One region of the Delftia sp. K82 genome, then DNA from elsewhere that is predicted to be linked to it. Evidence: predicted binding sites of a transcription regulator. Region 1 holds the regulator's gene; the other holds the start of a gene.
What was found. The regulator FNR, encoded in region 1, switches genes on or off when oxygen is low (the NO sensors DNR and NnrR bind a similar motif). The targets are predictions, from matches to a motif close to TTGATNNNNATCAA.
Positions count from the first base shown of each region.

Region 2: a site for FNR is predicted at 1,997-2,010, ahead of KDK82_RS07210 (bacteriohemerythrin). Genes of this name have one in related genera too.

Region 1 is NZ_MYFL01000001.1:3,321,151-3,324,722, forward strand. It holds gene hemN (oxygen-independent coproporphyrinogen III oxidase) at 1-1,139, opposite strand, end outside; gene fnr (fumarate/nitrate reduction transcriptional regulator Fnr) at 1,302-2,021, shown strand; gene KDK82_RS14625 (hypothetical protein) at 2,103-2,390, opposite strand; gene KDK82_RS14630 (FixH family protein) at 2,570-2,884, opposite strand; gene ccoG (cytochrome c oxidase accessory protein CcoG) at 2,942-3,572, opposite strand, start outside.
Region 2 is NZ_MYFL01000001.1:1,664,360-1,667,931, forward strand. It holds gene KDK82_RS07200 (2OG-Fe dioxygenase family protein) at 1-780, shown strand, start outside; gene KDK82_RS07205 (universal stress protein) at 880-1,317, shown strand; gene KDK82_RS07210 (bacteriohemerythrin) at 1,408-1,962, opposite strand; gene KDK82_RS07215 (tripartite tricarboxylate transporter substrate binding protein) at 2,073-3,056, opposite strand; gene KDK82_RS07220 (Zn-dependent hydrolase) at 3,311-3,572, opposite strand, start outside.

The sequences.
Region 1 (3,572 bases):
ATGGCCATGATGACGGCGCGGCGCACCAGGTCGTCGCGCGACAGCGCCAGGCCCCGCACCACGGGCAGGTGGCTGGCGTCGATGGCGTCGTAGTACTCCTCCAGCGTCTTGGCGTTCTGGCTGTAGCTGGCGCCCACCTTGCCGATGGCCGACACGCCCAGCGCAATCAGGTCGCAGTCGGGCTGGGTGCTGTAGCCCTGGAAGTTGCGGTGCAGCCGGCCCTGGCGCTTGGCCACGGCCAGCGAGTCCTCGGGCAGGGCGAAGTGGTCCATGCCCACGTAGACATAGCCACCGTCCATGAACGCGGCGATGGAACGCGACAGCATGGCCAGCTTGTCGGCCCCCTGGGGCAGATCCTCGGCCGCAATGCGCCGCTGCGGCTTGAAGCGCTCGGGCAGGTGGGCATAGGCATAGAGCGCGATGCGGTCGGGCCGCAGCGCGTTGACCTGGGCCAGCGTGCGCTCGAAGGATTCGGGCGTCTGCTTGGGCAGGCCGTAGATCAGGTCCACGTTGATGGAGGCAAAGCCCAGCTGCCGCGCGGCCGCCACCAGCTCGAACACCTGCTCGGCCGGCTGCACGCGGTGCACCGCGATCTGCACCTGCTCGTCGAAGTCCTGCACGCCGAAGCTCAGGCGGTTGAAGCCCAGCTCCTTGAGCACGGCCAGGCGCTCAACGCTGACGGTGCGCGGATCGACCTCGATGGAGTATTCGCCACCCGGCTCCAGCTTGAAATGCTCGCGCAACAGGCCCATCAGCGTGCGCAGCTCATCGTCGGAGAAGAAGGTGGGCGTGCCGCCGCCCAGGTGCAGTTGGCTGACGGTCTGGCCCTTGCCGCAATGGGCCGTGTGCAAGGCCATCTCGCGCGCCAGGTAGTCCAGGTAGACGGCGGCGCGATCGTGGTGGCGCGTCACGATCTTGTTGCAGGCGCAGTAGTAGCAAAGCGACTCGCAAAAGGGCACGTGCACATACAGCGACAAAGGCATGGCACGCGCTGCGGTACTCGATTTGCGTTGTTGCAGCGCCAGGATATAGTCCTCTGCACCAAAGGCCTCGACAAAGCGGTCGGCGGTAGGGAACGAGGTGTATCGGGGCCCCGGTACGTCAAAGCGACGCAGCAGCTCTGGGGTGACAGCGGTCATGGGTTTTTTCCTCTAATACCTCGACTGTGCCGCAGCACATCGGTCATGTCCTTGACTCATATCAAGAGTTGTTTGAGGGACTGCTGCGACAATTTGATCCAACTCATCGCAATCCACGAGGTCACCGCCGGCACGCTGTGTGCCGCTGATGTTTATCACTCCATGAACCTTCAGACCATCAAAGCCTCCTGCTCCAACTGCAACCTGCGCGAACTGTGCATGCCCATGGGCCTGGATGCCGAGCAGATGCAGCGCATCGACGACATCGTGGCCACGCGCCGCAAGGTCAAGCGCGGAGGCCTGCTGTTTCGCAATGGCGAGACATTCACCTCGCTGTACGCCATCCGCACCGGCTTCTTCAAGACCTGCGTGGCCACCGAGGACGGACGCGACCAGGTCACAGGCTTTCAGATGGCCGGCGAGATCATTGGCCTGGACGGCATCGTCAACGACCACCACACCTGCGATGCCGTCGCGCTGGAAGACGCCGAAGTCTGCGTCATGCCCTTCGACAAGCTGGAAGACCTGTCGCGCGAGGTCACGGCCCTGCAAAACCATGTGCACAAGGTCATGAGCCGCGAGATCGTGCGCGAGCACGGCGTGATGCTGCTGCTGGGCAGCATGCGCGCCGAAGAGCGCCTGGCCGCCTTCGTGCTCAACCTGGTGCAGCGCCTGCATGCGCGGGGCTTTTCCAAGTCCGAACTGGTGCTGCGCATGACGCGCGAGGAAATCGGCAGCTACCTGGGCCTGAAGCTGGAGACGGTGAGCCGCACCTTCTCCAAGTTCGCGGACGACAACATCATCGAGGTGCGCCAGCGCCATCTGCGCATCCTGGACACGGAGGCGCTCAAGCGCATCGTCAACAGCCAGCAGTGCCAGTGAGGCTGCAAGGGCGGCAAGCATTCATCCGCCAATGAACAAGGCCCGCGACAGCGGGCCTTGTTCATTGCGGCGGGCTCTCGCTCAGTCCCGCCCCAGCCCCTGCATGGCCAGGTCCGGGTCGGGCTCGGAGACCACGCCGTCATTGAGATCGCGGGCCGAGCGGCCCAGCATGGTGGTCATCAGGCTGGAGAGCATGGTCACGCCCCAGAAGGCGAAGAAGGCCAGCGTGTAGATGCCCTGGCGCGACCAGCCCAGGTCGCCGAGCCAATGCAGCTCCAGCGGGTCCACAAAGGCAAAAACCAGCATCTCCATCACGGCGGCTGCCAGAAAGGCAGGCCAGGCAATCCACATCCAGCGTTGGGCCAACATCAGCGATCTCCTTGTGCTGTCGAGGGGTCGCCTTCATTGTGCGCCGCGCCAACGCATGGCGCCAAGCCCCGCAGCGCCCTGCACGCCTGTAGGAAACCCTCACCCGTCGCGCATGCCGGAGATGCGATCCGCCATGCAAAAAGGCCGCGACTGCGGCCTCTTGCAGGGGTGCACGGCGATCAGCGGTCCGTGGGGTGATCGTGCGCGGGCGTGGCCGCATGGTTGCGGCCGGTGACGGCGGGCGCCATGCTCTTGGGCACTTCGCGCACGCCATCGGCACGCTCGTTGATCGTGATGCCGTTGCGGTAGTAGTCGGGGTCGATCACGGGATCGGCGCCATTGATGGCGATGATGGCCGTGATCACGGCAGCGACCACCACGGCCGCCGGGCCGGCCACCACCAGCCAGACATGGCCGAACTTCCACCAGGGCTTGCCGGCGTCGGGGTGCGAGGGAGCCTGCGCGGGCGCGGAAACTGCGGGACTGGAAGACATGGGAAAACTCTTTCTTTCAGGCGGCAGGCGCGGACCGTGCCGCGCCTGCCAGGAACATCACCGGGGCACCAGGAAGACGGCCTTTTCGGACGCGCGTCCCGCGCCTGAATGCACGGCATCGATATCGAAGAATACGGTGTGCGAGCCCGGCTCGGCCGAACCGTAGGGAATCTGCAGGCGCGCCGCAATGCCGCGCGTCTCGGCCGGGCCGACCTCGACTTCCTGCTCGGAAGCCAGCTCCAGCCCATCGAGGCCATGGGCGCTGATGCGGTAGCGCTGGGCCTGCTCGGTGGCATTCATGATCTGCAGGCGGTAGACATTTTCCAGCTTGCCGCCCGCGACGATGCGCGACAGCGACGCCCGGTCGCGTATCACGTCGACCTTGACCGACTGGCGCAGCGCCAGGCTCACGATCATGGCCACGCTCAAGCCGATCAGCACGGCCGAGTAGATCAGCACGCGCGGACGGAAGATGCGGCGCAGCACCTGGGCACGCCGCCACAGGCCGGCCATGGCGTTCTGCGTGGTCAGGCGGATCAGGCCGCGCGGGTACTCCATCTTGTCCATGATGGAATTGCAGGCGTCTATGCACAGGCCGCAGCCAATGCATTCGTATTGCAGACCGTTGCGGATGTCGATGCCCACGGGGCAGACCTGCACGCACATCTTGCAGTCGATGCAGTCGCCC
Region 2 (3,572 bases), 1.7 Mb from region 1:
GCGCACATCACGTTTCCCCCTCCCTATATCGCCCCCCAGAATGCAGCGCAGTCGCTGCGCGACGCAGGCTATGCGGTGCTGCGCCCCGATGAATTCGCGGCCTGGGCAGGCGTGTCATTGACCGAGCTGCATGCGCTCGATGCCGACTGGGCCCAGCTGCCGCCCGATGCCTTTCTGAAGGACGGCGGGCGCTACCGGCGCCGCCGCCATTCCTGCTTCATCGCCGGGCAGGACGGGCTGCAGCAGGTGGAGCACCGCGCGCACTGGCAGCCGGTGGAGTACAACGCCCTGCATGGCGGCATGCTGCGCATGTTCGATCCCATGCGCGACGCCACGGCGCAAAGCGCCACCTGGAGCCGGCTGCTGCTGGCGCTGGCCGGCCTGTCCGACCAGGTGTTCTGCGCCCAGGGCAATGATGTGCAGCACGAGCGCTGGTTCATCGAGTCCCACCAGTTCCGCATCGACACCACGGACGGCATTGGCCGGCCCACGCCCGAAGGCGCGCACCGCGACGGCGTGGATCTGGTGGCCGTGATCCTGGTCGGGCGCGAGGGCGTGAAGGGCGGCGAGACGCGCATCTTCGAGGCCACGGGTCCCAGCGGCCAGCGCTTCACGCTCACCGAGCCCTGGTCGGTGATGCTGCTGGACGATGCCCGCATGATCCACGAGACCACGCCCATCCAGCCCGAGCAGCCGGGCGGCGTGCGCGATACCCTGGTGCTGACCTATCGCCGCCAGGGTTTCCAGGGCTCGGAGCTGACGCGTCGCCGCAAGGATTGATGCAGCTCAAGACGCTGGCGCATGATGGGCGCACACTTTGGTTCATCGACCCGGCCGCCCCCGATTGTTGACGGCGGCCAAGCACAAAGGAGAAAACGCATGTTCAAGCACATCCTGGTTCCCGTGGACGGCTCCAACAGCTCGATGCTGGCAGTTCACAAGGGCGTGGAGCTGGCCAAGGCCTTTGGCAGCACGCTGACGGCGGTCTACGTGGTGGACCCCTATCCGTTCACGGGCGTGGGCGCCGACTTCGCCTACGGCCAGTCGCAGTACCTGAGCGCGGCCACGGCCGAGGCCAACACCACGCTGGACGCCGTCAAGAAGATCACCGACGAGGCCGGCATCACCGCCACCACCGTGGTGGGCGAAGGCCATGCGGTGCACGAAGGCATCGTGCGCGTGCTCGAGAGCACGGGCGCCGACCTGATCATCATGGGCTCGCAAGGCCGCCGTGGCCTGGAAAAGCTGATGCTGGGCAGCGTGACCCAGCGCGTGCTGGGCGCCGTGCGCGTGCCGGTGCTGGTGGTGCGCGAGTAATCACCGGGCCGCTCGGCCCTTTGCCGGGTGAAACGTCAACGGCTCCCTCGGGAGCCGTTTTTGTTGGTGCGCTGCAGGGGGAGAGGGCGCTCAGCGATTGAGCAGCCGTGCCAGCCAGCCCTTTTTCTTGCGCTGCAGTTCCAGCTCCTGCAGCACTTCGTTCTTGAGCCTTTCCTTCTCGGCGGCAGGACTGGACTCGCGCGCCATGCGCAGATAGGCCTTGGCCGAGTCCACGTAGCCGGTGTCTTCGTTGCGGATGTGGTTGAACAGCCAGCGCGAGAGCATGCCGTGCAGCTCGGCGGCCACGTCCTCGCCCGCATCGAAGCGGGTCTGCATCTCGATCACGCGGCGCGTGAACAGCTCGTGCACCTTCTTGTGCGGGCCGGCGAACATGTAGCCGGCGCTCTCGATCAGGCTTTCCTCGAACACGAAGTGCGAGACGGTGTAGTCGATCATCTCGCCGATGACATCGCCCAGGGCCTCACGGTCGGGCGACGAGCGCAGCTCGTAGAGCTTGTTGATGTAATCGACGATGCGGCGGTGCTGCCGGTCGATTTCTGCAATCCCGGTGTCCAGCTCGGGGACCCAGACCAGCAATGCCATGACGTTCTCCAGGAATTCGGTGATTTCCGGAGAAGTATTCACGGGACTGTCACATAGCTCCTTGATGCAGATCAGGCTGATCTGCATCAATGAAATGCGGCGTTGGCCGTTGCAGGCGGTGCCGGGCATGCCGCCCTGGCACCGCAGGCATGTCACTCGATCTTGGCGCCCGAGGACTCGACGATCTGCTTGGACTGCTTGAAGTCGGCCTGGAACATCTTGTCGAAGTCGGCCACGCTCATGGACTGGGGTTCGGCGCCCTGGGTCTGGATGGCGTCGCGCACTTCGGGCATGGCCAGCAGCTTGTTCACTTCGGCGTTGACCTTGGTCACGACGGCCGTGGGCGTGCCCTTGGGCATGAACAGGCCGTACCAGGTGCTCACGTCAAAGCCCTTGAGGCCTGCTTCGGCCAGCGTGGGCGTGTCGGGCAGCGAGGACGAGCGCTTGGCCGAGGTCACGGCGATGGCGCGAAGCTTGCCGGCCTTGATCTGGCCGATGGCCGAGGGCACGGAGGACACCAGCAGGTCCACGTTGCCGGCCAGCGCGTCCATCAATGCCGGATTGGAGCCCTTGTAGGGCACGTGCACCAGCTGGATGCCCGCCGCCTTCTCCAGCAGCACGCCCGAGATGTGGATGCTGGTGCCATTGCCCGGCGAGCCGTAGGTCACCTTGCCCGGGTGCTGCTTGGCAGCGGCCACGATGTCGGCCAGGGTCTTGTAGGGCGAGTTCACGCTGGTGGCGATCACGATGGGCGTGTAGGCCACGTGGGCCACGGGCACCAGGTCCTTGACGGGGTTCCAGGGCAGGTTCTTGTAGAGGTAGGGACCCAGGACCACGTTGTCCTTCTGGCCCATGACCATGTCGTAGCCCGTGGGCGCTGCCTTGGCGGCCTCGGTGATACCGATGGTGCCGCCTGCGCCCGCGCGGTTGTCGGGCACCACGGTCCACTTGCTGACTTCGGTGAGCTTGTTGGACACCACGCGCGCGAGGATGTCGGTGCCGCCGCCGGGCGGGAAGGGCACGATCATGCGCACGGGCTTGTTCGGATAGTCGGCCGCCGCACCTTGGGCGGATGCGGAAAAGCTCAGGCCCATGGCGGCGGCCACGGCGGTGCAGGTGATCAGTTGGCGGAACATGAAAGAAGAAACTCCAGGGTCTGATGGGGCGGTGCAACCTTCTCGCAGCGGACCGGCAGTGCCGGCCCGCCCATGCGGTGGGTTGTCGATGATCGGGGAGGGTGGTTCCGCCATCTTGCATTGGGAAACCCGCTATTTGGGCGGATTTCCGCAATCTGTGCCACAGGGGCTTCCACCAAGGAGCAGCTTGTGCCTGCTCCAGAGGGAAGCGGGCTATTTTATGCCGCCTTGGTCCCTGGCCGCAGGCCAGGCGCTCAGCCCTGTGCCAACTGCCTGTCCAGCACGCGCACCGTCTCGTACAGCACCCGGGTGCCGTCCAGCAGCTGGGCGGGTTCTATCCACTCCTCGGGCGCGTGGCTGCGGCCGTGGAGGCAGGGGATGAAGATCATGCCCATGGGTCCGGTGGGCGCCATGTAGACGGCGTCATGGCCGGCGCCGCTGGGCATGCGCATGTGGGCGTAGCCCAGGTTGTCGCAGGCCTGCTTCACGCCCTGCATGACGGGCGCGGCGCAGTCC